Regions from separate parts of the Rhodopseudomonas sp. NSM genome, predicted to be linked through region 2. Evidence: predicted binding sites of a transcription regulator. Region 2 holds the regulator's gene; each other region holds the start of a gene.
What was found. The regulator PhoB, encoded in region 2, activates phosphate uptake and scavenging genes when phosphate is short. The targets are predictions, from matches to a motif close to TGTCATNNANCTGTCAT.
Positions count from the first base shown of each region.

Region 1 (7,134 bases), on a different contig from region 2:
CGCAATGCCGCTGTCACCCGGCGCACGGCGGCGACCCCCGGACTGTACGGCAGATACCTGCGATGATGGTGAAAGCGCCCGAAGCGTTGTTTCGACGGCTTTCCAGAATCGGCCATCCCGGTTATTCGGGGGCCGGTGACTAGCCGGATCCCACAAGCCATTTTGCAGTCACAATGATGAGGGACCAGACTTGCCCATGACGGAATTGTCCATGAGTGCGAGGCGAATTTTGATTGCCGCCGTTGCGGGGGCGATGCTGTGGGGTGCGGGCAGCGCCGCACAGGCGCGTCCGGCGTCGAAGGGCGCGCCTGCCAAGCCGGAATCGGCCGCCGCGGCGTCCAACAGCCCGGAGCCGACTTTGATCGGCCAGTTCGGCAGCTGGGGTGCCTATATGGCGACGCCGAACGGCAAGCGGGTCTGCTTCGTGCTCGCCAAGCCGTCGTCGTCCAAGACCAACCCGCCGAACCGGCCGCGCGATCCGGCCTATACCTTCATCTCGACCCGCCCGGCCGAAAAGGTGGTCAACGAGGTTTCGGTGATGATCGGCTATCCGCTGAAGCCGGGCTCGGAATCGACCATGGAAGTCGGCGGCGCGTCGTTCGCGATGTATACCCAGGGCGATGGCCTCTGGATCAAGAATGCCGCCGAGGAAGACCGTCTGGTCGAGGCCCTGCGCAAGGGCGCGGAGGTCACCGTCAAGGGCGTTTCCACCAAGGGAACCGCGACCACCGACTCGTTTTCGCTGAAGGGCCTGGCCCAGGCGCTCGACAAGGTGGCGCAGAACTGCGGCGGCTGAGCGGGGCGGCTGCCCCGATTCGCGGCTTTGCAGAACCGTCGAAAAAGCCTATCTGACGGATGATTTCGTGACGCGGACGCTCGCGTCTGTGCCTCATGGTGAGGAGCCCGCGTCAGCGGGCGTCTCGAACCATGAGGTTTGTAACTCAGCTCATCCTTCGAGACGCGGCCTCCGGCCGCTCCTCAGGATGAGGCTGCTGTGCTTGACGCGGGCGTGTCGGCCCGCCTGAACCGGACCGCCATGACCCTCGCTGCATCCGCCGCCCCGCTCGAAAAGATTCCGCTGGAGACCTACGTTCCGCCGGCCAAGCCGTCGCTGATCGGGCTGTCGCGCGCCGAACTGGCCGAGCGGCTCGGCGCGATCGGCGTGGCGCCGGCGCAGCGCAAGATGCGGGCGCAGCAGCTGTGGCACTGGATGTATGTCCGCGGCGCTCGCGATTTCGCCGAAATGACCAACGTCTCCAAGGAGATGCGGGCGACGCTGGCGGAGCATTGCACGGTCGACCGGCCCGAAGTGGTGGCCGAGCAGATCTCCAATGACGGCACCCGCAAATGGCTGCTGCGGCTGCCGAGCGGCGACGACGTGCAGAAGGCTCACGAGGTCGAGTGTGTCTACATCCCGGAGACCGACCGCGGCACGCTGTGCGTCTCCAGCCAGGTCGGCTGCACGCTGAACTGCTCGTTCTGTCACACCGGCACCCAGCGGCTGGTGCGCAACCTCACCGCCGGCGAAATCGTCGGCCAGGTGATGGTGGCGCGGGACCGCCTGGGCGACTGGATCGACCGCGAGACCCCGAACGGCAACCGCCTGGTCACCAACGTGGTGATGATGGGCATGGGCGAGCCGCTGTACAATTTCGAGGCGGTGCGCGACGCGCTGCTGATCGTCACCGACAATGAGGGCATCGGCATCTCGCGGCGGCGGGTGACGCTGTCGACCTCCGGCGTGGTGCCGAACATCATCCGCACCGGCGAGGAAATCGGCGTGATGCTGGCGATCTCGCTGCATGCGGTGCGGGATGAGTTGCGCGACGAACTGGTGCCGCTGAACCGCAAATATCCGCTGAAGGAACTGCTGCAGGCCTGCCGCGACTATCCCGGCGCCTCGAATGCGCGCCGCATCACGTTTGAATATGTGATGCTGAAAGGCGTCAACGATTCGCTCGACGATGCGCGGCGGCTGGTGCAGTTGCTGAAGGGCATTCCGGCCAAGATCAATCTGATCCCGTTCAACCCGTGGCCCGGCTCGAAATACGAGTGCTCGGATTGGGACCAGATCGAGAAATTCTCTGAATACATCTTCAACGCCGGCTATTCCTCGCCGGTCCGCACCCCGCGCGGAAGAGATATCCTGGCCGCCTGCGGCCAGTTGAAGTCGGAGACCGAAAAGCTCTCGGTCCGCGAACGCGACGCGCTCCGCGCCATGGCGATGACGGATTGATGCGGGCGCGCCCTGACCAGCGTCATCCTGAGGTGCGCGCCGCGCTTGCGGTGCGCCTCGAAGGATGCGCGTGCGAAGTCATCCTTCGAGGCTCGCAAGAGCTCGCACCTCAGGATGACGGCGAAGCCTCGTGGAGATCGTGGTGTCGCTGATCGGCCGGCTGTTCGCCATCGCCTTCGGCTTCCTGTTCGCCAGCCTCGCGGCCGGGCTCGTGGTGGTCGGCACGATGCTGTTTCCCGAACTGAGCGACCTCGCCGGCGGCCCGCTCGATCCCGATGCGCTCAATATCGTCATGGGGTTCGGCTTCATCTTCGTATCCGGATTCGCATTGCTGCCGGCGCTGATCGTCGTGCTGGTGACCGAAGCGTTTTCGATCCGCAGCGCACTGGCCTATGCGATCGGCGGCGGCCTGGTCGGCGTCGGCTGCTATCTCGGGCTGGTGCCGTTCGACCCCGGCACGCTGCAGTTCGACGGCATCGTGCGGCGGCATCTCGAAATCATGACCGGCGCCGGCATCATCGGCGGGCTGGTCTACTGGCTGATCGCCGGCCGCAATGCCGGCCTGTGGCGCGACCCGCCGCGGCGGCCGCTGCCGCAGCATGACCGTCCGCCGGCCCCACCGGCTCCGGCGCCGCAAGTCCCGCCATCTCCACCGGCGCCCTGAGACCGCGAGCCGCAGCCGCAGCTTCGCGAACGCCGGCCGCCCGCCTTTTCATCCCCCGCCGCCTCGGTTAAACCCCCGCCATGAACCGTACGGGACTTGTCATCGCGCTGGCGCTGTTCGCTGCGATCGGATTGGTGTTCGGGCTTTTCCCGGGGCTGGATTTGTGGCTGGCCGGGCTGTTCTACGATCCCGCCGCCAAGACTTTCCCGATGCGTCTGGACCAGGATCTCGAATTCTTGCGCAATCTGGCGATGTGGATCGCCTGGGCGATCGCCGCGCCGTCGATCTTCGCGCTGGTGTTCAAGATGGTGCGCCCGGACCGGCCGCTGGTGATGCCGGGCCGCACCGTCGCGTTCCTGCTGATCTCGATCACGCTGTCGGCCGGCATCCTCACCAATCTGACCTTCAAGACCCATTGGGGCCGGCCGCGCCCCGCCGCGGTCGCCGAATTCAACGGCCCGTGGCAGTTCAAGGCGTGGTGGGACCCGCGCGGCGCCTGCCCGAAGAACTGTTCGTTCTTCTCCGGCGAGGGCGCGACGGCGTACTGGACCTTCGCGCCCGCGGCGCTGACGCCGCCCGCGGTGCGGCCCTACGCCTATGCGGCCGCCTTCGTGTTCGGCACCGTCACCAGCGGATTGCGCATCGCGTTCGGCGGGCATTTCTTCACCGACGTGGCGATCGCGGGCCTCGTCACATTCCTGGTGATCTGGCTGCTCTACGCGCTGATCTATCGCTGGGCCTGGAGCCGGACCACCGATGCCGGTGTCGACGCGGCGCTGACCCGGGCGTTCTGGCCGCTGTATCGGTGGCGGCAGAAGCGCCGCGGCCGCGATGTCGGGCCGGCACCGACGCCCGCGCCCGCGGTCTGAGCGACATTCACCAGGCCCGTCGCAATGAAAACGCGTGCCCGTCGGCACGAAGTTTGATATTCGCGCCGCAAACCGCCCCAGCCGATTGGAAGTCCCATGAGTACGATTCTGAAAAGCCTGCCCAAAGGTGAAAACGTCGGCATCGCGTTTTCGGGCGGGCTCGACACCAGCGCGGCGCTGCTGTGGATGAAGCAGAAGGGCGCCCGTGTGTTCGCCTATACGGCGAATCTCGGACAGCCCGACGAGGCCGACTACGACGAGATTCCGCGCAAGGCGATGGAGTTCGGCGCCGAGAAGGCCCGTCTGGTCGATTGCCGCTCCCAGCTCGTGCACGAGGGCATCGCCGCGATCCAGGCCGGCGCCTTCCATGTCTCGACCGGCGGCATCGCTTATTTCAACACCACGCCGCTCGGCCGCGCCGTCACCGGCACGATGCTGGTGTCGGCCATGAAGGAAGACGGCGTCAACATCTGGGGCGACGGCTCGACCTACAAGGGCAACGACATCGAGCGGTTCTACCGCTACGGGCTGCTGACCAACCCGGAGCTGCGGATCTACAAGCCCTGGCTCGATCAGCAGTTCATCGACGAACTCGGCGGCCGCGCCGAGATGTCGGCGTTCATGACCGCCGCCGGCTTCGCCTACAAGATGAGTTCGGAAAAGGCGTATTCGACCGACAGCAATCTGCTCGGCGCCACCCATGAGGCGAAGGATCTCGAACACCTCGACAGCGGCATCAGGATCGTCAATCCGATCATGGGCGTGCCGTTCTGGCGCGACGATTGCGCCGTCAAGGCCGAGACCGTCAGCGTGCGGTTCGAGGAGGGCCAGCCGGTGGCGCTCAACGGCCAGACCTTCGCCGATCCGGTCGCGCTGTTCCTCGAGGCCAATGCGATCGGCGGCCGCCACGGCCTCGGCATGAGCGACCAGATCGAGAACCGCATCATCGAGGCCAAAAGCCGCGGCATCTACGAGGCGCCCGGCATGGCGCTGCTGCACATCGCCTATGAGCGCCTCGTCACCGGCATCCACAACGAAGACACCATCGAGCAGTACCGCATCAGCGGCATGAAGCTGGGCCGGCTGCTGTATCAGGGCCGCTGGTTCGATTCCCAGGCGCTGATGCTGCGCGAGACCGCGCAGCGCTGGGTGGCGCGCGCCATCACCGGCGAGGTGACGCTGGAACTGCGCCGCGGCAACGACTACTCGATCCTGAATACGCAGAGCCCGAACCTGACCTATGCGCCCGAGCGGCTCAGCATGGAGAAGGTTGAGGACGCGCCGTTCACGCCTGCCGATCGCATCGGCCAGCTGACGATGCGCAACCTCGACATCGCCGACACCCGCGCCAAGCTGGATATCTTCGCCAAAGCCGGCCTGCTGTCGGCCGGCGAGGGCTCGCACATCCCGAAGCTCGAGAACGACAAGGGCTGAGGGCCTTCACAGTCATTCCGGGGTCGCGCTGCGCGCGTCCCGGAATGACTGCCGCTGCTAAACACCGTCATCGAACCGTCATTTGCCGCCCATACGGTCCGCGCTCCGATCCGGAGCCGTTCCCATGATGCGTTTCGTCGCCCCCTTTGTTGCCTTGCTGGTGCTGATTTCGTCCGCCTCGGCGCAGACGATCTATCCGATCGACCGCGCCGAAATTCTCGCCGGCGCGCGGTTCGACCTCAAGGTCGAGTTCCGCGGCGAGGTCGCGCCCGACAAGGCGACGCTCACGATCAACGGCGCGGATGCAGCCACCGTGTTCGGCAAGGCGCCGGAGCTGATCGCGCGCGAGGACGGCCGGCCGCAATCGGCGCTGCTGCTGCGCGATGTCGTGCTGGAGAAGCCCGGCGCCTACACGATCGAGGCCGGCGACGGCGCCAGCCGCCGCAGCGTCGGCTGGACGGTGTACGACACCGGGCCGCGCAAGGCCAAGAACGTCATCCTGTTCATCGGCGACGGGCTGTCGCCGGCGCATCGCGTCGCGGCGCGGCTGCTGTCGAAGGGAATCAAGGAAGGCCGCGCCGGCGGCAAGCTGGCGATCGACGACATGCCGCAGATGGCGCTGGTGTCGACCGCCGGCAGCGATTCGATCATCACCGATTCCGCCAATGCCGCCAGCGCCTATGCGACCGGCCACAAGGCCGCGGTCAATGCGATGGGCGTCTATGCCGACCGCACCGCCAGCCCGCTCGACGATCCCAGGGTCGAGACGCTGGCCTCGCTGGCCAAGCGGCGGCTCGGGCTGTCGATCGGCATCGTCACCAACACCGAGGTCGAAGACGCGACGCCGGCGGCGGTGATCGCCCATACCCGCCGCCGCGCCGCCTACGACGACATCGTCGCGCAATTCCTCGATGCCAAGCCGGAGGTGCTGATGGGCGGCGGCGCCGCGTATTTCCTGCCGAAGAGCGCGCAGGGCAAGCGCAAGGACGACGTCGACTATCTGGCGAAGTTCCGCGACGCCGGCTACGCGGTCGCCACCAGTGCGACCGAGCTGGCCGCGGCCGGCAAGCCCGACACGCGAAAACTGCTCGGCCTGTTCGCGCCCGGCAATATGGACGGCGTGCTCGATCGCCGCTTCCTGAAAGGCGGCGGCGTCGCGAAGAATCCGGATCAGCCCGATCTGACAGAGCAGGTCGCGGTCGCGCTCGATGTGCTGTCGAAGAACGAAGCCGGCTTCTTCCTGATGGTCGAATCCGGCATGATCGACAAATACGCCCACGCGCTCGACATGGAGCGCGCGGTCTACGACACCATCATGCTCGACAATGCGGTGCGGCAAACGCGTGACTGGGCCCGGGCACGCGGCGACGACACGCTGATCCTGGTGGTCGCCGATCACAACCATCCCAACGCGCTGGTCGGCACCGTGCGCGACGACCTCGCCGAGGGCGAGAACGTGCCGCTGCGCGAGCGCATCGGCGTGTATCAGAGGGCCGGGTTCCCGAACTACCCGGCGCCCGACAAGGACGGCTATCCGGACCGCGTCGACGTCAGTCGCCGCTTGGCGATCTTCTCGGCTAGCCTGCCCGATCACTACGAGACGCTGCGGCCGAAGCTCGACGGCCCGAACCAGCCGACCGAAGCCGGCGACAAGCCCGGCACCTTCAAGGCCAACGAGAAGTACAAGGCCGTGCCGGGGGCGGTGCTGCGGCTCGGCAATCTGCCGGCGATGATGAACGCCAGCGTGCATTCCGGCGAGGACGTGATCCTCACCGCGGCGGGGCCGGGCAGCGACCGGGTTCGCGGCTCGATGGAGAACACCGATGTGTTCCGGGTGATGGCCGAAGCGCTCGGGCTCGGCGCGGAACCGGAGCAAAGCCGCTAGTCAGTTGATCGGCGGCGCGAAGATCAGCTTCACGCAGATCCTGAAG
Region 1 covers NZ_JBQTCH010000009.1:222,771-229,904, reverse strand. Annotated here, with positions in the region: gene ACTZWT_RS21515 (invasion associated locus B family protein) at 212-796, shown strand; gene rlmN (23S rRNA (adenine(2503)-C(2))-methyltransferase RlmN) at 1,037-2,236, shown strand; gene ACTZWT_RS21505 (hypothetical protein) at 2,379-2,900, shown strand; gene ACTZWT_RS21500 (phosphatase PAP2 family protein) at 2,981-3,769, shown strand; gene argG (argininosuccinate synthase) at 3,866-5,203, shown strand; gene ACTZWT_RS21490 (alkaline phosphatase) at 5,328-7,088, shown strand; gene ACTZWT_RS21485 (TetR/AcrR family transcriptional regulator) at 7,089-7,134, opposite strand, start outside.
Region 1: ACTZWT_RS21490 (alkaline phosphatase) is a predicted target of PhoB. The motif match lies at 5,269-5,285, and genes of this name have one in related genera.

Region 2 (7,134 bases):
TCAAGCAGGTCGAGAAGACCTGGTCCGCCGAGATCAAGAGCTGATCTGACCCGACAACGACACTCGCGGACCGGACGTCGTCCGGCCGCGGGTGAGGCGAGCCAGGCCGGGATTCATCACCACCGAGGTGACGATGGATCCCGGTGCCTGGGCCGGCCTGGGCCGCAGGGCTTCGCGGCGTGATCCATGTGCGACTCGTCCGGGATTCGTCTTGCCCGAGGTGGGGCTCCCGGGCTTGAGGCTTCTGCATCCGGTTCAATTGCGATCAGTTCAAACAAATCGCTTCAGGGCGCACGTTGCGTTCGGGTAGCGTGACAACATCAGGGTGACGGGCGTGGCAGACATGGCGGTTCAGACCACAGGAATGGAGGCCGCCGGACCTTACGACCGCGCCAGAGCCCTCGGCGCGTTCAAGGCCGGCGATACCGCGTTCTACTGGACGACGCGCGCATGCGCGATTTCGGTGTTGCTGATCCTCGGCGGCATCATCCTGTCGCTGATTGCCGGCGCATGGCCGGCGATCCAGGAATTCGGGTTCTCCTTTCTGTTCACCGCGCGCTGGGCGCCGGCCAATGATCCGCCGATCCTCGGCGCGCTCGGGCCGATCTATGGCACGCTGGTCACCTCGGTGATCGCCATGGTGATCGCCATTCCGATCGGGCTCGGGATCGCGATCTTCCTCACCGAGCTGTGCCCGCAATGGCTGCGGCGCCCGATCGGCCTCGCGGTCGAACTGCTGGCCGGCATCCCGTCGATCATCTACGGCATGTGGGGCTTCTTCGTGCTCGGGCCGTTCATGGCGAACTACATGCAGCCCTACATGATCCGCGCCTTCGAGGGCGTGCCGGTGCTGGAGACGATCTTCGCCGGGCCGCCGTCCTATCTCAGCCTGTTCAACGCCTCGCTGATCCTGGCCATCATGGTGCTGCCGTTCATCACCGCGATCTCGGTCGACGTGTTCAAGACCGTGCCGCCGGTGCTGAAGGAAGCCGCCTACGGCGTCGGCTGCACCACCTGGGAAGTGGTTCGCAGCGTGGTGATCCCCTACACAAGGGTCGGCGTGATCGGCGGCATCATGCTGGCGCTCGGCCGCGCGCTCGGCGAAACCATGGCGGTCACCTTCATCATCGGCAACGCCTTCCGGATCACCGGCTCGATCTTCTCGCCGGGCACCACGATCTCGGCCGCGATCGCCTCGGAATTCGCCGAAAGCGACGGGCTGCACCAGTCCGGACTGATCCTGCTCGGCCTGCTGCTCTTCATCCTCACCTTCCTGGTGCTGACGGCGGCGCGGCTGATGCTGATGCGGCTCGAAAAGAAGGCGGGGAATTGATCATGAATCCGGTTTATGCCTCCCGCCGCCGCTCTGATTTCATCATCAAGGCGCTGTGCTACGGCGCCACGCTGTTCGGCGTGTCCTGGCTCGCGATGATCCTGTTCACGCTGTTCTACAACGGCTTCGCCGGGCTCAGCGTCCAGATCTTCACGCAGAACACGCCGCCGCCGGGCTCCGCCGAAGGCGGGCTGCTCAACGCCATCGTCGGCTCCGCGATCATGACCCTGTTCGGGGTCGGCATCGGCGCCCCGCTCGGGCTGTTCGCCGGCACCTATCTGGCCGAATACGGCCGCTACGACCGGCTCACCTCGGTGATCCGCTTCATCAACGACATCCTGCTCAGCGCGCCGTCGATCATCATCGGCCTGTTCATCTACGGCGCCGTCGTGGTGCCGATGGGCGGGTTCTCGGCCTTCGCCGGCGCGCTGGCGCTGGCGGTGATCGTGATCCCGGTGGTGGTGCGCACCACCGAGGACATGCTGCTGCTGGTTCCGGGCTCGCTGCGCGAGGCCGCCGCCGCGCTCGGCCTGCCGCGCTCGCTGGTGATCAAGCGGATCTCCTACCGCGCCGCCCGCGCCGGCCTCATCACCGGCGTGCTGCTGGCGACCGCGCGGGTCGCCGGCGAAACCGCGCCGCTGCTGTTCACCGCGCTCAGCAACCAGTTCTTCAGCCTCGATCTGTCCAAGACGATGGCCAACCTGCCGGTCACCATCAACAACTTCGTGCAGAGCCCCTACGAGTACTGGAAACAACTGGCCTGGACCGGAGCCCTGATCATCACCCTCACCGTGCTTGCCCTGAACATTGGCGCGCGCATTCTCGGCGCCGAGAGGACCCCGAAATGACCGACATCTCCATTGCGACCAGCCTTCCGGCCGGACCGGCTCCCGGGGCGATCGAGTTGCCCGACGGCCCCGCGAAGGTCACCGTGCGCGATCTGAACTTCTATTACGGCGACAACCGCGCGCTGAAGGACATCAACCTCAATCTCGCCGCCAACCGCGTCACCGCCTTCATCGGCCCGTCCGGCTGCGGCAAATCCACCCTGCTGCGGGTGTTCAACCGGATGTACGACCTCTACCCCGGCCAGCGTGCCGAGGGACAGGTGATGCTCGATGGCCACAACGTCCTCGATGCGAAGCTCGACCTCAATCTGCTGCGGGCGCGGGTCGGCATGGTGTTCCAGAAGCCGACGCCGTTTCCGATGACGATCTACGAGAACATCGCCTTCGGCATCCGGCTGTACGAGAAGATCTCGAAGTCGGAGATGGACGGCCGGGTCGAGAAGGCGCTGCGCGGCGGCGCGCTGTGGAACGAGGTCAAGGACAAGCTCAGCGCCTCGGGGCTCAGCCTGTCCGGCGGCCAGCAGCAGCGTCTGTGCATCGCCCGCACCATCGCGGTGCGGCCGGAAGTCATCCTGTTCGACGAGCCGTGCTCGGCGCTCGACCCGATCTCGACCGCGAAGATCGAGGAACTGATCGACGAATTGAAGGAAGACTACACCATCGCCATCGTCACCCACAACATGCAGCAGGCGGCGCGCGTCTCGGAATCGACCGCCTTCATGTATCTCGGCGAACTGATCGAGTTCGGTCCGACCAACAAGATCTTCACCTCGCCGAACGACCGGCGCACCCAGGACTACATCACCGGCCGGTTCGGCTGACGCGCCACGCGCGAGGAGAATGGACATGGGCTTCGAACACACCACCAAGGCGTTCGACGGCGACCTGCAGGAACTGACGCGGATGGTCGCGGAGATGGGCGGGCTGGCCGAACGCCAGATCGTCGATTCGGTCGATGCACTGGTCCGGCGCGACGTCGCGCTCGGCGCCCGCGTCGTCACCGCCGATGCCGAGATCGACCAGATGCAGCGCGTCATCGAGGAGCACGCCGTGCTGACGATCGCGCGGCGGCAGCCGATGGCGGTCGACCTGCGCGAGATCGTCGGCGCGATGCGCGTCGCCACCGATCTCGAGCGGATCGGCGATTTGTCGAAGAACATCGGCAAGCGGGTCAACGCGATCGACAGCGATTTCCATCCGCTGAAGCTGATCCGCGGCCTCGAACACATGACCGATCTGGTGCAGTCGCAGGTCAAGGCGGTGCTCGACGCCTACACCGCGCACGACCTGCCGGCGGCGATGGTGGTGTGGAACGGCGACGAGGAAGTCGACGCGATCTGCACCTCGCTGTTCCGCGAACTCCTGACCTACATGATGGAAGATCCGCGCAACATCTCGTTCTGCATTCACCTGATGTTCTGCGCCAAGAACATCGAGCGGATCGGCGATCATGCCACCAACATCGCCGAGACCGTGTTCTACATGGTCGAGGGCCAGCAGATTCTGGACAAGCGACCGAAGGGCGACGTGACCACCTTCGCCAACGCGACGCCGGGCAACTGACGCGTATCAGCGGGGCGCAGATCGCGCCCCGGATCCGCTCGACTGAAGACGAGGACGATACATGGGTGCGCGCATTCTGGTGGTCGAAGACGAGGAAGCGCTGACCACGCTGCTGCGGTACAATCTCGAATCCGACGGTTACGACGTCGAAACCGTCGCCCGTGGCGACGACGCCGATACGCGCATGAAGGAGCGGCTGCCGGATCTGGTGGTGCTGGACTGGATGCTGCCCGGCCTGTCCGGCATCGAGCTGTGCCGCCGGCTGCGGGCGCGGACCGACACCAAGCAGTTGCCGATCATCATGCTGACCGCGCGCGGCGAGGAGAGCGAGCGCGTCCGCGGCCTCGCCACCGGCGCCGACGACTACATCGTCAAGCCGTTCTCGGTGCCGGAGCTGCTGGCGCGGGTCAAGGGCCTGTTGCGCCGCGCCGCGCCGGAGCGGCTCGCCACCGTGCTGACCTATGGCGACCTCGAGCTCGACCGCGACAAGCGCCGCGTCGCGCGCTCGGGCCGGCCGATCGATCTCGGCCCGACCGAATATCGCCTGCTCGAATTCTTCCTCGAACATCCCGGCCGGGTGTTCAGCCGCGAGCAGCTGCTCGACGGCGTCTGGGGCCGCGACATCTACATCGACGAGCGCACCGTCGACGTCCATATCGGGCGCCTGCGCAAGCTGCTCAATCCCGGCCGCGAGCAGGACCCGATCCGCACCGTGCGCGGCGCCGGCTACGCGCTCGACGACCGCTTCGCCAAGGTGGAGTAGTTTGCCCACCCTACGGCTCGGCTGATCCTGCGCCGGCTCGGCCGCACATCTCAGCTGTCATCCTCCGCGAAGGCGGAGGATCCAGTATTCCCAGGCGCTGCTGAGTGATAACGACGCGCCCTGCGGCGCTGGCAACTCCATCACAGCCGCCCTGCGATACTGGGTCGCCCGGTCGAGCCGGGCGATGACGGGCTGTTGTACCTCGGGCGCTGCGGCTACGCGCGGCGAGCTGTTAGCAACCTGTAGGGTGGGCAAAGCGCAGCGTGCCCACCATCAGCTCGTCAGGTGATCCGCGGGGGAACGTCGCTCCGCGACTTCGCCCACCCTGCGGCTACTAAGCGCCGCTGACGGCTTCGTCTGCAACTGTCCCGACGATCGTCATCCTCCGCGAAAGCGGAGGATCCAGTATTGCAGAGTGGTGGTGATAAGTGCTGACGCTCGGGGTTACTGGGTCTCCCGGTCGAGCCGGGCGAAGACCGTCGGGAGCGGCGAGCCCGGCGAGGACGGCGCTGCGCGGCGGCGGCAATGCTCCGCGCAGAGGAGCGATTACCGCGTCGGCTTCGACTGCTGGCGGCGGCGGTCGCCGACCGGCTGGTAGGCGATCCGCGAATGATGCGAGCAATAGGGCAGGCCGGGCAGCGACTTGCCGCCGCAGAAGAAAAACTCCGGGCTCGACGGATCGCCGACCGGCCAGTGGCAGGTGGCCTCGTTGAGCTCCAGCAGCGACAGCCGTTGGTTCATCGGCACCACATTGTCGAAGGCGACCGGATCGGGCTCGGCCTCGACTTCGAACACATGCGCCAGCGCGGTATTGCCGCGCGCCACCGGCCGCGTCACCCGCATCATGTGCTGGGCGGGGCGCGCCTTGCGCGGCCGCGGCGCCGCCGAGGACGGGCTCTTGGCCCGGCCCGACAGGCCGAGGCGGTGAACCTTGCCGATCACGGCGTTGCGCGTCACATTGCCGAGCTCCGCGGCAATTTGACTCGCCGACAGTCCGCCTTCCCAGAGTTTCTTCAATTGCTCGACGCGCTCGTCGGTCCAGGTCAATGCCGTCATCGTCTCAATCCCTTCCTGCCGCGCGGTACTGGTCCAGCGCCGAGCCGCGGCTGCGAGGTCGTCAATTGTCCTGCCGTCAGAATCCCTTAGCCCTCGCCGGACGGCCGGTGCCGTCCGGGCGTTTCGCCCCGACCGAGAACTCGTAAAGGATTACAAACTGCGCACGACATGTCGTGCCTGACGAGGAAAACGCTACAATATGGCGTGACTCACGCGCAAGAGTCAGACCTGGTGCGTCCACACCTTCTCTCTCGGGTGAGTCTTGAACGTCACAGCGGCGAGCTTGCGGCAAACTCCGGGAACCCTGGCCGAAGCCGCGGTTGACAGGCACTTCAGCACACCTAGAATGACTACACGTGCCGCCTGGAAAGGCGGCACGTTTCGTTTCCGGGGTACTTTCGTTTCCGGGGCATGCCGGGCCCGCGACCGCAGTGATTGCGGCCGGCTCGGCGGCCCGCTTTTTCCGATCGGATCGGCCATGTCGAGCACAGCATCTACGTCCCATCTCCTGCCGGTATTCGCGAGGGCGGATGTCGCCTTCGAGCGCGGCGAGGGCGTCTGGCTGGTCTCCACCAATGGCGAGCGCTATCTCGATTTCACCAGCGGCGTCGCGGTCAATTCGCTCGGTCATTGCCACCCGCATCTGGTCGAGGCGCTGCAGCAGCAGGCGACCCGGCTGTGGCACATGTCGAACCTGTTCAAGAGCCCGGACGGCGAGCGCCTCGCCGCGCGACTGTGCGAGCAGAGCTTCGCCGACACCGTGTTCTTCGCCAACTCCGGCGCCGAGGCGATGGAGTGCGCGCTGAAGATGACGCGGCACCATCATTTCTCGAACGGCTCGCCGGAGCGCACCCGGATCATCACCTTCGAGGGCGCGTTCCACGGCCGCACGCTTGGCACGCTCGCCGCCACCGGCTCGGCGAAGTATCTTGAAGGCTATGGCGAACCGTTGAGCGGCTTCGACCAGGTCCCGCTCGGCGACATCGAGGCGGTGAAGAAGGCGATCGGCCCGACCACCGCCGGCATCCTGATCGAGCCGCTGCAGGGCGAGGGCGGCGTCCGCTCGCCGGAGCCTTCGTTCTTCCGCGCCTTGCGTGAATTGTGCGACGCCCATGGTCTGCTGCTGATCTTCGACGAGGTGCAGACCGGCATGGGCCGCACCGGCGAGCTGTTCGCCTACCAGCGGATCGGCGTCACCCCTGATATCATGTCACTGGCCAAGGCGCTCGGCGGCGGCTTCCCGATCGGCGCCTGCCTCGCCACCGCGGACGCCGCCAAGGGCATGGCGCCGGGCTCGCACGGCTCGACCTTCGGCGGCAATCCGCTCGCGGTCGCGGCCGCCAGTGCCGTGCTCGACGTGATGCTGAAGCCGGGCTTCTTCGATCACGTCAAGAAGATCTCGCTGCTGCTGAAGCAGAAGCTCGCCGGCATCGTCGATCGCTATCCGCAGGTGCTGAGCGAAGTCCGCGGCGAGGGTTTGCTGATCGGCCTCAAGGCGGTGGTGCCGTCGCCCGATCTGGTCGCCGCCCTGCGTGACCAGAAGCTGCTCACGGTCGGCGCCGGCGACAACG
Region 2 covers NZ_JBQTCH010000011.1:6,329-13,462, reverse strand. Annotated here, with positions in the region: gene pstS (phosphate ABC transporter substrate-binding protein PstS) at 1-44, shown strand, start outside; gene pstC (phosphate ABC transporter permease subunit PstC) at 335-1,333, shown strand; gene pstA (phosphate ABC transporter permease PstA) at 1,336-2,181, shown strand; gene pstB (phosphate ABC transporter ATP-binding protein PstB) at 2,178-3,002, shown strand; gene phoU (phosphate signaling complex protein PhoU) at 3,028-3,744, shown strand; gene phoB (phosphate regulon transcriptional regulator PhoB) at 3,806-4,507, shown strand; gene ACTZWT_RS22600 (GcrA family cell cycle regulator) at 5,054-5,563, opposite strand; gene ACTZWT_RS22595 (aspartate aminotransferase family protein) at 6,042-7,134, shown strand, end outside.

Region 3 (7,134 bases), on a different contig from region 2:
CCGGACCGTCACGCCAGTCGAGCGGCAGGCAGAACGGGCCGGCCTCGCCGTCATACTCACAGCCCCGTCCGATGCGCTCGATCGCCTCGACCATGCGGCCGTTGCGCGCGAGAATGTCGTCCGCAATCGCCACCATCAGCCGGTTCGGCGTCGCCACCGGCGAACAGCGGCGCAGTTCCTCGGCGATCGCGTGCTCGTCGCCCGGCGCGCGTGCGCAGGCGATGATGTAGGCCGCAGCCGGCGAGCGACTGACGCCCATCCAGCAATGCACCAGAACGTCCTCACCGCTTTCGCAGCCGTGCGCGAAATCGATGATCCTGCGCACGATCGCATCGTCAGGCGCGACATGGACGGAGCCGGTCTCGACGACGTCGTTGAAGGCGAGGATCAGCCGTTGTTCGGGCAGCCAGTCCTCGTTGAAGACGACACGCTGCCACGGCGCCATCAAGGACAGCGACCGCGCCGGCCGCAGCCGCGCGACGAGGTCCTGAGCATGGCTGAGAGCGCTGACGATGATCACGCCGGCGTCGTATCGCCGACGCGGCGCCGGCGTCAAGCCGGCTTTGGATCGCCTCGCGATTCCTCTGCACCCGTTTTGCTTCCCTCCCCCGACGAGTCTCCCGATGACCGCACCCGACGTTGATGAGTTGATCTCCCGCATCCAGTTCACGCCGCGCGCCACCACGGCGCCACGACGCGCCCGCGCGCTGATGATCCAGGGCACCAGCAGCGACGTCGGCAAGAGCATGGTGGTCGCCGGCCTGTGCCGCGCCTACAGCCGCCGCGGGCTGGTGGTGCGTCCGTTCAAGGCGCAGAACATGAGCAACAACGCCGCGGTCGCCGGCGATCCCGATCTGCCGCCCGGCCCCGACGGCGCGGCGGCACGCGGCGAGATCGGCCGGGCGCAGGCGCTGCAGGCGCGCGCGTGCCGGACCGCGCCGTCGATCCACATGAACCCGGTATTGCTGAAGCCGCAAACCGAGATCGGGGCGCAGGTGGTGCTGCGCGGCCGCGTGCTCGGCAATTGTCCGGCGCGGATCTATCACCACATGCGGCAGCGGCTGATCCCGGCGGTGCTCGACAGTTTCGAGCGGCTCGCCGGCGAGGCCGATCTCGTGCTGGTGGAAGGCGCCGGCAGCGGCGCCGAGGTGTATCTGCGCGCCTCCGACATCACCAACATGCGCTTCGCCGAGGCCGCCGATCTGCCGGTCGTGTTCCTCTCCGACATCGACCGCGGCGGCACGATGGCGGCGCTGGTCGGCAGCTACGTGCTGCTCAACGACGGCGATCGCGCCCGCGTCGCCGGCTATCTGATCAACAAATTCCGCGGCGACTTCTCGCTGTTCGAGCCGGGATGCCGCACCATCACCGAACAGACCAGCTGGCCGTTTCTCGGCGTGCTGCGCTGGTTTCCCGGCGCCGACCGATTGCCGGCGGAAGACTCGCTGGCGCTCGAGCGCGCCGCGGCCGCGAGCCGCGGCCGGGTCAGGATCGCGGTGCCGCGGCTGCAGCGCGTGGCGAATTTCGACGATCTCGATCCGCTGGCGGCGGAGCCCGACGTCGATCTGCGCTGGATTCAGCCCGGCTCCCCGATCCCCGGCGACGTCGACGTCGTGGTGCTGCCGGGCTCGAAGGCGACGCGCACCGAACTCGACCTGATCCGCCGCGAAGGCTGGGATATCGACATCCGCGCGCATGTCCGCCGCGGCGGCCGCGTCGTCGGCCTGTGCGCGGGCTTTCAGATGCTGGGACGGGTCGTGCGCGATCCGCTGGGCATCGAGGGGCCGGCGGGTGAAACGCCCGGCCTCGGCCTGCTCGATGTCGAGACCGAGATTTCGGACGACAAGCGTCTGACGGAGATCGATGCGGTCGACCGGCGCGGCGGCTGTCGCGTCACCGGTTACGAAATGCACATGGGGCGCACCACCGGCGCGGGCCTCGCGCAGCCATGGCTGCTGCTCGACGACGGCCGCGGCGAACCGCGGCCCGAGGGTGCGGTGTCGGCGGACGGCCGCGTCATGGGCGCGTATCTGCACGGGCTGTTCGGCGGCGACGCGTTCCGCTCGGCATGGCTGACCACGCTCGGCGCCGCGACCTCCGGCCTCGACTTCGAGCGCCGCGTCGAAGACGCGCTCGACGCCCTCGCCGACCATTGCGAGGACAATCTCGATCTCGACGCCCTGCTGGCGCTGGCAAGATGACGCAGCGCCCGGCATCGGTGTTCGCGAGGTCGCGGCGGGTCTCGTCGGGCGATTGTTAAACGACGAGCACCGCGTCGCGTTCTCCGCTGGCAGGACCGGTCACTCGAGGCTCGACGCCGTTTCGCCGCGCATCCGAATGATGGCGTTGCCGTCGACGCTCCGAAAAATCAGCTCGGCAGCACCCGTTCCTCAAACGATGCCCTTGCGGACCTTCGCGGTCAGCCACTCGCTGAACACGACGGTCGCCAGAATCATCAGCAGGATCACGCTCACTTGCGGCCACGCCAGCGTGTTGAGCGACGCCTCCAGCGCCAGTCCGAGCCCACCGGCGCCGACCAGTCCGAGCACGGTCGATTCACGGATGTTGATGTCCCAGCGGAACACCGCGATGGTCGCGAAGGCGGGCAGCAGTTGTGGCACGATGGCGTAAGTGATCAGTTGCGGAGGTGAAGCTCCGGTCGCCCTGATCGCCTCGACCTGCGTCTCGTCGATCTCCTCGATCGCTTCGTAGAGCAGCTTTCCGATGAACCCGATCGAGCGCAATGCGATGGCGATGATGCCGGCCAGGACGCCGGGGCCGAGCACGGCGACGAGCAGCAGCCCCCACACCAGCGCGTTGACCGAACGCGAGGCGACGATCACGAACAGGGCCAGGGGGCGCAGCACGATCAGGCTCGGCGTCGTGTTGCGCGCCGCCAGGAAGGCGAGCGGCGTCGCAATCACGATCGCGATCGCGGTGCCGAGCGTCGCCATGTTGATCGTGTCCCAGAGCGGACGCCACAGGTTGCTGGCGTAAGACCATCGCGGCGGCACCATGCGGCCGAACAGATCGGCCGCCTGCCGGGGCGCGTCCTCGACGAACGCCCAGACGGTGCCTTCCGTCATCACCCGCCAGCAGAGCACCGTCAGCGCAACGAGGGCCAGCCAGCCGAGCCATTCGAGACGCATGCGAGCAGCGGTCTTGACCTGCCATCCGGACAGCCTGCCGGCAGACGTGCGCGACGTCGGCATCTCAGGCGAACCGCTTCCGGATGGCGCCGGCGCCGTATTCGCAGGCCATGACAATGCCGATGATGATGAGGAGGATGGCGCCCGCCGTGTCGAACTCGTAGCGATCGAGAGAGGTGTTGAGCGTCGCGCCGATGCCCCCCGCGCCGACGATGCCGATCACCGAGGATTCGCGGAAGTTGATGTCGACCTTGTAGGCCGTGAGGCCGACGAGGCGCGGCATCACCTGGCTCAGCACCGCATAGTCGATCACCTGCCAGAATCCGGCCCCCGTCGCGCGGATCGACTCCACCTGCGCCGGGTCGATCTCCTCGATGTCGTCGGCGAGGAGCTTGGAGAGAAACCCGATCGTCGAGACGGTGAGCGTCAGAAAGCCCGCGAACGGACCGAAGCCGAACATCGCGACGAAGAAGATCGCCACGATGATGTCCTGCAAGGCGCGCGACGCCGCGATAACGCCGCGGCAGATGCCGTAGAGCCACCATGGCGCGAGATTGCGCGCAGCGCCCAGGCCGATCGGCACAGCCAGCAGCACACCGGCCACCGTCGCCGTGACGGTCATGGTCAGGCTCTCGATCACGCCTTGCTGAATGTCGCTCCAGCGCGCCGTGAAATTCGGGGTGAGAAAGCCTTCGAACAGCCGGGCGGCACGCACGACACCTTCGGACATCCGCCGCCAGTCCACGTCGATCGTGGCAAGGGCCAGAACGAGATAGGATGTGACCCCGAGCAGGGCGGCCCAACGGATCCACGCGCTCTCGATCAGTCGAGGCGGCTGCCAGCCACGCGTCGAGACCGGAACGATATCGGCCGGCCCGGCCCCCGATGCGGAAGCGCTCACTGCGCGGATTCCAGGCGAGCGAAGATCTCCGGTTCCTCGTCGTCGTCGCCGCCGACGCCGCCCGCCGCGGTCCTTGCCCAATCCTCTTCGCCATAGATCGAGGTCAGCACATCGGCAGATAGTCCGCTGGAAGGACCATCGTAGACGACCGTCCCGGCGTTGAGCCCGACGATGCGGGGAAGGAACGCCTGCGCGAGGGCCACATCGTGGATGTTGACGATCGCCGCAAGTCTGCTTTCGATGCACAGTTCCGTCAGCAGCCGCATCACCGACCGGGACGTCTTGGGATCGAGGCTCGCCGTCGGCTCGTCGACCAGCAGCAGCTTCGGCTGCTGGATCAGGGCACGCGCGATGCCGACGCGTTGGCGCTGGCCGCCCGAGAGAGCGTCGGCGCGCTTGTCGATGTGTTCGATGAGCCCCACGCGCTCGAGAAGCGCGATCGCACGATCGATGTCGACCTGCGCGAAGCGCCTGAACCAGCTCCGCCAGAATCCGGTGTAGCCGAGTCGTCCGGCGAGCACGTTTTCCATCACGGTGAGGCGCTCGATCAGCGCGTATTCCTGGAAGATCATGCCGATCTGGCGGCGTTGTCGACGAAGCGCACCTCCCGTGAGGCCGGTGAGTTCCACCGCCCCGAGCTGAACACTCCCCGCGCTGGGCTCGATCAGCCGGTTGACGCAGCGGATCAGCGTCGACTTGCCCGCTCCCGAGGGTCCGATCAGGCCGATGATCTCGCCTGCTCCGACAGAGACGGAGACGCCTTTCAAAGCGGTCTCCCCGTTGGAGTAGGTCTTGGTCAGCCCCTGGATTCGAAGCATCGATAATACGATCCCGAGGCGGCTACGCCCTCATTTGCAAGTGTACTTGATGCCCATCGCAGCATCGATGTCGCGAACCACTTTCCACGAATCCTTGAACGAGATCTCGACGAACTTCTCCTGGGGCGGCTCGGACTTTCCGAACTCCGCGAGCAAGTCCGATCCTTCCCATTTGAAGGAGAAGAACGCAGACTTGATCTTGTCCTGCAGTTCCGGCTTCAAATTGTACACGACGCCATAGCCGGAGGTCGGGAATCGATCTGACTGGTAGATGACCTTGACCTGCTCGCGCTTGATCACGTTGCGGGCGATCATCCGATCCATCACCGAAGATGCGATCGAAGCAGCCGCGTAATCCTTGTTGGCGACGCCGAGGATCGAATTGTCGTGCTTGCCGGAGAATACCGGCTCGTAGTCCTTGTTGGCTTCCATCTTGAACTGGTCGCGAAGCAGCGCCGACGGCGCCTTGAACCCGGAATTCGAGGTTTCGGCCGTAAAAGCGAGTTTCTTTCCTTTGATGTCCTCGATCGATTCGATGCCCGACCCGGGATAGGTGATGAACTGCATCCGGTAGCCGAACTCGTCGTTCTTGGCCGCCATCATGGCGAACGGGCGGAAGCCCGCACAGGCGACCGCGATCGGATTCGAGCCGGTATTGAAGGCAGCAATGTGCAGGCGGCCGGCACGCATCGCCTCGATCTGGGCGGCGTTCGACTGCACCGGGAAGAACTGCACTTTCTTGCCGGTCACGGTTTCCATGTGCTTGAGGAAGCCTTCCCAGACCTTGGTGTAGACGGCAGGGTCCTCGACCGGCGTGTAGGCGAACACCAACGTGCCGGGATCGATCAGCTTGCTCGGGTCGGTCGGGACATCCGCGATCATGTCGCCATCGGCGTCGGTGTAGCGCTGGTCGAGCGCGAGGCTCGCCCCTGTGCCGACCACGGTGATGACCGCCAGCGCCAACCCGCCGATGCCCGCTTTGAACCAGTACTTCACCCTCGTCTCCCGACATGTCGATGGCGCCTGGACGCGAGTTATCACGGTTTCATGACACGACCGCTACACCGCGGCTCGGGGGTTCGGTACAGCTCTCGGCGCAACGCGACGCTGAGCGGTCCGTCGGCAAGTGGGAGGATCGACGACGTGGTGAAGGCGACGACAAGGTGAAGGCGTTCGTCGGCCGGCTGATCGAGGACGACCGGCAACATCTGTCGACATGATCAGTGAACGGTCAGCGCGGCCTGGTCTCGTGCCTGGTCCCGTACTTGCATCGCATCGGCTGCAGCGGATCAGCCCCGGCCGACGACCCGGCAGCAGAACGTTCAACACCGTTCCGTTCGGCCTTCTCAGGCGATTGCAGGGTCCAGATCTTGGATCGGGGTGGTGGGCGCACCAGGGCTCGAACCTGGGACCCGCTGATTAAGAGTCAGCTGCTCTACCAACTGAGCTATGCGCCCGGAACCGATCCGGAATTTCCCGTTCGGGACGGCTGCGTTTAGCAAAGCAGGCCGGGGATGTCCAGCAAGCCGGGCGACTTTTTCCCGCTCCGGATCGATCTTTTTGGAAGGCGGAAAACCGCCGGACGCCCGGCGGTTTTCGCGGCCGACAGGGCTGGCGCCGCACTCAGAGCTGGCGCGGGCCCGGACCGTCGTCGGCGTCGTCGCGGTCGTCCATCATGCCGGGACGGGGTCCGCGGTCGCGATCCCAGTCGCGATCCCGGCGCCGGTCGCGGTCGTCGTCCTGGTGCTTGAAGTGAGGATGGTGCCGACCCATGCCCCATCCGCCGCCGAATCCCTCGAACCGGGTCAATGCCCGCAGCCGCCGCTTCTGGGCGTCGTCGAGCGACTTGTAGAGCGGATCGGCGGCATCGGCGATCTTCTTCATTGCGGCGGCGGTGGCGGCCATGCCGTCGGCACGGTCGCGCAGCCGCTCGACCGGATCGCCTCCGCCCCGGCTGTCACGGTCGTCGTCGCGCGCCTTCATCCGCGCCTCGGCGCGGTCGATCCGCAGCTTGGCGAATTCCTTGACGGCGGTTTCGAGCGGCGGCCACAGCTTCTCCTGATCGGGCGTCAGCCTCAGCCCCGCCCTCACCGCTGCGATCCGCGCATCGGCGAAGGCGGCGCGGTCCTCCGCGCTGGCCCAGGAACGATCAGCGCGATGATCGCGATGATGATCGAGCCAGCCGCGGTGCTGCGCGTAGGCGGCGGACGTCCCGGCGAGAACCAGCGCGGTGGCGCTGGCGAACAGAACCTTCTTCATGGAAGCC
Region 3 covers NZ_JBQTCH010000003.1:622,599-629,732, reverse strand. Annotated here, with positions in the region: gene ACTZWT_RS11255 (tyrosine phosphatase family protein) at 1-520, opposite strand, end outside; gene ACTZWT_RS11250 (cobyric acid synthase) at 624-2,201, shown strand; gene phnE (phosphonate ABC transporter, permease protein PhnE) at 2,391-3,212, opposite strand; gene phnE (phosphonate ABC transporter, permease protein PhnE) at 3,214-4,014, opposite strand; gene phnC (phosphonate ABC transporter ATP-binding protein) at 4,047-4,868, opposite strand; gene phnD (phosphate/phosphite/phosphonate ABC transporter substrate-binding protein) at 4,899-5,840, opposite strand; tRNA gene ACTZWT_RS11225 (tRNA-Lys) at 6,250-6,325, opposite strand; gene ACTZWT_RS11220 (Spy/CpxP family protein refolding chaperone) at 6,492-7,127, opposite strand.
Region 3: phnD (phosphate/phosphite/phosphonate ABC transporter substrate-binding protein) is a predicted target of PhoB. The motif match lies at 5,905-5,921, and genes of this name have one in related genera.

Region 4 (7,134 bases), on a different contig from region 2:
CATGGCGCGCACCGCCGAAGGCGCCTCGGCGCTGGTCGAGATCAAGGCGGTCGATAGACTCTATCCGATGCTCGGCGAATTGAAGCTCGATCCGCCGCTGCCGCTCGCCGATGTGCTGGCGGAGCGCGACGGCGCGTTCGGCGCCGCCGCCGACGCCGCATTTCTCGCCAGGCTCGATCTGAAGATCGGCGACCGCGTCAGCGTCGGCAGCGCCGCCTTCCAGATCCGCAGCGTGGTCGCCTCCGAGCCGGACAAGCTCGCCGGCAATGTCGGCTTCGGCCCGCGCTTCCTGATCAGCGAGGATGCGCTGCGCGCCACGCAATTGCTCCAGCCCGGCAGCCTGGTGCGCTGGATCTATCGCGTCCGGCTGCCCGACAACCGCGCCGACGACAAAGCCGCGCAGGACTTCGCCGACGCCACCCGCGCGGCGCTGCCGCAGGCCGGCTGGGAAATCCGCAGCCGCGGCAACGCCTCGCCGCAGCTCGAACGCACCATCACCCGTTTCACCCAGTTCCTGACGCTGGTCGGCCTCGCCGCGCTGCTGGTCGGCGGGGTCGGTGTCGCCAACGCGGTGAAGAGCCACATCGATCGCCGCCGCGATGTGATCGCCGCGTTCAAGGCGCTTGGCGCCACCGGCCGCGACGTGTTTTCGATCTATCTGACCCAGGTGCTGGTGCTGGCGACGATCGGCTCGCTGATCGGGCTTGCGCTCGGCGCCGCGCTGCCGTTCCTGATCGTCGGCACCTTCGGCAAGCTGCTGCCGCTACCGGTGGTGGCGGCGCTGCATCCTGAAGAACTGGCGCTGGCGCTGGTCTACGGCCTGCTCACCGCGCTCGCCTTCGGGCTGTGGCCGCTGGCGCAGGTGCGTGACGTGCCGGTGGCGACGCTGTTCCGCGAAGCCGCCACCGCCGAGGCGCATCGGCCCAAATTGCGGCACATCGTCTGGATCGGCGTGGTGATCGCGCTGCTGCTCGCGGTGGTGATCGGGCTCGCTTACGACAAGCGCGTCGCGATCGCCTTCGTGGTCGCCGCGATCCTGATGTTCGCGCTGCTCCGCGGCGTCGCCGCGGGGCTGATGGCGATCGCGCGGCGTCTGCCGCGCTCGCGCATCACCATGCTGCGGCTGGCGATCGCCAACATCCATCGCCCGGGCGCGCTGACGCCGTCGGTGGTGCTGTCGCTCGGCCTCGGCCTCGCGGTGCTGGTCACGATCTCGCAGATCGACGGCAATCTGCGGCGGCAATTTCTCGCCGCGCTGCCCGAAAGGGCGCCGACCTTCTTCTTCATCGACATCCCGTCGAGCGAGACCGAGCAATTCGGCGCCTTCCTGAAAAAGGCAGCGCCGAACGCCACGCTCGAAGAGGTGCCGATGCTGCGCGGCCGAATCGTCGCCGCGCGCGGCGTCCGCGCCGAGGATCTCAAGCCGGGGCAGGACGCCGAATGGGTGCTGCAGAGCGACCGCGGCCTGACCTATGCGGCCGAGATGCCGGCCGGCTCCAAGGTCGTCGAAGGCCATTGGTGGCCCAAGGATTACGACGGCAAACCGCTGGTGTCGTTCGAGAAAAAACTCGCCGACGGACTCGGCCTGAAGATCGGCGACAGTGTCACCGTCAACGTGCTCGGCCGGGAGCTCACCGCGACCATCAGCAATCTGCGCAGCGTCGACTGGCAGAGCCTCGGCATCAATTTCGTGCTGGTGTTCTCGCCGAACACGTTTCGCGGCGCGCCGCACACCCACATTGCCACGCTGACCGAGACCGGCAGCACCGTGGCGAGCGACGCTGCCCTGATCAAGCAGGTCGCGGACAAATTCCCGATGGTGACCAGCGTCCGCGTCCGCGAGGCGCTGGAGACGGTCGGCGGCGTGGTCGCCAATCTGGCGCTGGCGGTGCGCGGCGCCAGTTCGGTGACGCTGATCTCGGCGATCCTGGTGCTGGGCGGCGCGCTCGCCGCGGGCCACCGTCACCGCGTCTATGACGCCGTGATCCTGAAAACGCTCGGCGCCACCCGGGGCCGGCTGATCGGGGCCTTCGCGCTCGAATACATGATGATCGGGCTCGCCACCGCGGTGTTCGGGGTGATCGCGGGATCTGCCGCCGCGTGGCTGATCGTCACACGACTGATGTCGCTGAGCTTCACCTGGCAGGCCGGTTCCGCCGCCGGCGTGGTGGTGGCCGCCCTGGTTGTGACCGTCGGCCTCGGCCTGGTCGGGACCCTGCTGGCGCTGAACCAGAAACCGGCGTCGGTGCTGCGGAATCTGTAGCCCGCCCGCTGGGCGGAACGCCCGCTTCCGGCGCTGAGGTCGGCGCGGCACCACCGCTGCGGGAAACGGACCGCGATTCGACCATCGTCGAAACAGTCCGTTTAACCTGATGCTGCGGAGCGACATTCAGCCGCGCATAAAGCCTTGCCCCGATTGTGTTAGTTTCCCACATACCAGATTGGGTCGGGCGGCGCGCGGATGACCGAAATTTAACGTCTGCCGCGCATCACCGTCCGGGATAATTTCGCGCCGGCCTTCGCCACCCTTCGCGTCGGCCGGACCAACTCAGGATTTCGACCATGTCGGACTTGGACCGTAACTACGCCTCTCCCTTCGGCCGGGCCGCCGGACGCGTCGACAGCGCGGCCGTCGATGCTGGCCTGCGCTCCTATATGCTGCGCATCTACAACTACATGACGATCGGCCTGGCCATCACCGGCCTGGCTGCGCTCGGTGTCTATATGGGCGCCGTGACCCCGGACGCCGCCGGTGCGGCCGGCAAGATCGGCAACACCTACCTGACCACCTTCGGCGTGGCGATGTTCGCCAGCCCGCTGAAATGGGTGTTCATCCTCGCGCCGCTTGCGATGGTGTTCGCGATCTCGTTCGGCATCAACCGGCTGAAGCCGGCGACCGCGCAAATGCTGTTCTGGGCCTTCGCGGCCCTGATGGGCATCTCGCTGTCGTCGATCTTCCTGGTGTATACGCACACCTCGATCGTGCGGGTGTTCTTCATCACCGCGGCCTCGTTCGGTGCGCTGAGCCTCTACGGCTACACCACCAAGCGTGACATGACCGGGATGGGCTCGTTCCTGATCATGGGCCTGTTCGGCGTCATCATCGCCAGCGTGGTCAACCTGTTCGTCGCCTCGTCGATGCTGCAGTTCATCGTCTCGGTGGTCGGCGTGCTGGTGTTCGCGGGCCTCACCGCCTGGGATACGCAGCGGCTGAAGAACGACTACATCTACGGCTACGCCTCGGAAGGCGGCGACGTCGCGGAGCGCGCCGCGATCACCGGCGCCCTGTCGCTGTACCTGAACTTCATCAACCTGTTCACGCTGCTGCTGCAGCTGCTGGGACAGAAAGAGTAAGCCCCTTCACCAGTGGTGAAGTCGAAAGCCCCGGCCTCGCGCCGGGGCTTTTTTGTTGCGCGGGTGAACGACGGGCTGACCAGGATGCGAAGGCAGATGCTCCAACACGGTCGTCATCGCCGGGCTTGCCCGGCGATCCATCCTCTGGAAAGAACCTGTCATGCCGCCTTGCGAAGGGGATGGATACGCGGGTCAAGCCCGCGTATGACGCCGGGATTGGCGATCAGCCACGAGTTGAATTTCGCATGTCCGACATCCTGATCCGCCCGGCCACCGCCACCGACCTGCCCGCCATCACCGCGATCTACGCCGACGCCGTCCGCACCGGCACCGCGACCTTCGAGCTCACTCCGCCCGATCTCGCCGAAATGACCCGGCGGTTCGAGACGCTGACCGGCGGCGGGTTTCCCTATCTGGCAGGGCTGCTCGACGGCCGCCTCGGTGGCTATGCCTATGCGGGGCCGTACCGGCCGCGTCCGGCCTACCGCTTCACCGTGGAGAACTCGGTCTATCTCGACTCGGCGACGCATCGCCGCGGCCTCGGCACCGCGTTGCTGCGCGAGCTGATCGCGCAATGCGAGGCGCGCGGCTTCCGGCAGATGATCGCGGTGATCGGCGATTCCGCCAATGCCGGCTCGATCGGCATGCACCGCAAGACCGGCTTCGAGCTGATCGGCACCCACCCCGCCGTCGGCTTCAAATTCGGCCGCTGGCTCGACACCGTGATGATGCAGCGGGCTTTGGGAGAGGGCCGGGAGACGGCGCCGGAGCCCTGATCCAAGCTTGTCATTCCGGGGCGCGCGAAGCGCGAACCCGGAATCCCGCAGTGTCCGTGCGCGCGTCAGATTCCGGGTTCGCTCACTGCGTGAGCGCCCCGGAATGACCCGCAGTCACACCAGCGCCAGCTTCCTGTCGATCACCAGCAGCACGCGGTCGAGGTCGTGGCCGCGGCGCAGGATCTGGCCGGAGGCCGCGATCACGCTGTAGGCGCCCTGCTTGCGCGCCAGCCGCGGGTCCTTGACGATGCGGTAGATCGGAACTTCGGACGCGCGGCGGAACACCGAGAACACCGCCTGATCCCTGAGAAAATCGATCGCGTAATCGCGCCACTCGCCGTCGGCGACCATCCGGCCGTAGAGGTTGAGGATGCGGTTGAGCTCGAGGCGATTGAACGTCACCCGTCCCTGCAGCGGCGCGGCGCCCTGGCGCTCCGCTGCGCGGCTTTCGCCGGGATCGGCCTCCCCTGAAATCGAGCTCATCGGCGCCTCCTGTCACTGGTGTGACATGATTGCTCCGGGCGCGGCCGGCTGCAAGGGGACCTTAAGCGGCAAGCCGCCCGCCGTCCGCTCAGTGATCGCGGAGAAACATTGCCTCACGCCTTCGTTAAACGAATCTTATTACTGCCCGATTTTCGCCCATCGAACGCCAGGCCGTCCTGCGAGAACATCATCACTGCGTTGGCCCGGTCCTGTCGGTCTCGGATTCCTCAGCCCCCAGCCCCCCGAGGCGGTCGGGATCGGGTCCACGCAGCAGCAAAATCCCCAGCCTAGGCCGACGCAAGTTGGCCTTTTTTGTTTTGGGGAGGTTTTTTTCGGCCAGTCGCGCGCGGAGGATAGCCGCCGCCGCGCCGATCCCACCCCTGCAATCGCCTACCCCCTGCAATCGGTCGAATTGGGCTCGCTCAGTGCAGCGACGTCATCGCCGCGCCCAGCATGGCGCCCGGTCTGTCGCGATTGCCGTCCTGGACATAGACCGCCGCGGCATCGATGCCCTCATGGGCGATGTTTTCCAGCGGTACCGACCAGCTACCCGCCGCACCGGTCCAGTCGCCGACCTTGAGCAGGTTGCGGACGACGTTGTGATAGACGATCTCGCGGCCACGGTTTTCCCCGCGCGAGATCGCGATCGGCACCGCTTTCGACACCGCGCAGATCCAGACCTCGCCGCGCCCGGCGCCGTCGCCGGAGGTCGCCGCCGCGACCGAGACCTTGATCTCCTTGCCGTTGACCGCCAACCGGACCGGCACCGTCATCGTGCCGGGGATCTGGTCGGTGCTCTTGATCGCATGCTCGATGCCGGCGCGGTTGCTGCCGACGAGATGCGCCTGGCCGTTGACGATGACCTGCGGCGTGTACACGTCGCGGTCACCGCGCATCTGCGAATAGGCTTTCTGGCGCGCACTGAAGCGCGAATCCGCCAGCGTGTCCTTCCAGCCGAGATAGTCCCAGTAGTCGATCGGCATGCTCAGCGCGATCACCGACGGATCGCGGGCGAGGTCGCCGATGATCCGGTCGGCAGGCGGGCACGACGAGCAGCCCTGCGACGTGAACAGTTCGACCACCGCGCGCGGATCGGCGGCGCTGGGACGAACCATCGCGATCAGCGCGCACAGACCGAGGGCGCCGGACCATCGCGAAAAGCCATCTACACCGGTCATCATCGCCTTTGCATGGGAGCGGGTGAGCGCCTTAAAACGAAAAGGCGGCCCTTTGCATAGGCCGCCTTCCGTTCACCTGCCACTCACTTCGCAGTGAGGCTTTTGCGCCACGCTTGTGGCCCGCATGCGCCGCATCAGAGCGCTTTCGAGCGAACCTCGTTTCGCGTGAAATCGCGCCGGAGCTAGGCGGCGAGTTTCCGCAGAACGTAGTGCAGAATGCCACCGTTACGATAGTACTCCAGTTCGTCCAGCGTATCGATGCGGCAGAGCAGCGGCACGCGGCGCATTTTGCCGCCGGCCGAAGTGATCTCGGCCTCGAGCATCTGCCGCGGCTTGAGATCGCCCTGCAGGCCCTTGATCGTGACCGTCTCGTCGCCCTTGATGCCGAGCGAGGTCCACGACGTGCCGTCCTCGAAGGTCAGCGGCAGCACGCCCATGCCGACCAGGTTGGAGCGGTGGATACGCTCGAAGCTCTGGCAGATCACGGCGCGCACGCCGAGCAGCCGGGTGCCCTTCGCCGCCCAGTCGCGCGACGAGCCATTGCCGTATTCGGCGCCGGCGAACACCACCAGCGGCACCTGCTCGGCCTGATACTTCATCGCGGCGTCGTAGATCGACATCTGCTCGCCGTCGGGCCAGTGCTTGGTCAGGCCGCCTTCCGGGATGTTGCCGTCGGCGCCTTTCAGCATGAAGTTCTTGATGCGGATGTTGGCGAAGGTGCCGCGCATCATCACTTCGTGATTGCCGCGGCGGGTGCCGTACTGGTTGAAATCGGCCGGGCGCACCTGATGGTCCGACAGATACTTGCCGGCCGGCGACGTCAGCTTGATCGAACCCGCGGGCGAGATGTGGTCGGTGGTGATCTTGTCGCCGAACACCGCCAGGATGCGGGCGTCGACCACGTCGACGATCGGCTCCGGCTGCATCTTCATGCCTTCGAAGTAAGGCGGGTTCTGCACGTAAGTGGAGCTCATGTTCCACTTGTAGGTCTCGGAGTCGACGGTCTTGATCTTGCGCCAGTTGGTATCGCCCTTGAACACGTCGGCATACTTCTTCTTGAAGATCGTCGAGGTGACGTACTTCTTGACGAAGGCGTTGATCTCCTTGGTGGTCGGCCAGATGTCCTTGAGGTACACCGGCTTGCCGTCCTTGCCCGTGCCGATCGGGTCGACCGAGAGATTCTTGGTTACGGTGCCAGCCAGCGCATAGGCGACCACCAGCGGCGGCGAGGCGAGGTAGTTGGCCTGCACGTCCGGCGAGACGCGGCCTTCGAAATTGCGGTTGCCCGACAGCACCGCGGCGGCGACGATGCCGTTGTCGTTGATCGACTTCGAAATCTCCTC
Region 4 covers NZ_JBQTCH010000010.1:36,332-43,465, reverse strand. Annotated here, with positions in the region: gene ACTZWT_RS21770 (ABC transporter permease) at 1-2,263, shown strand, start outside; gene ACTZWT_RS21765 (Bax inhibitor-1/YccA family protein) at 2,563-3,354, shown strand; gene ACTZWT_RS21760 (GNAT family N-acetyltransferase) at 3,600-4,130, shown strand; gene ACTZWT_RS21755 (DUF2794 domain-containing protein) at 4,245-4,613, opposite strand; gene ACTZWT_RS21750 (DUF1223 domain-containing protein) at 5,036-5,791, opposite strand; gene acnA (aconitate hydratase AcnA) at 5,974-7,134, opposite strand, start outside.
Region 4: ACTZWT_RS21755 (DUF2794 domain-containing protein) is a predicted target of PhoB. The motif match lies at 4,624-4,640, and genes of this name have one in related genera.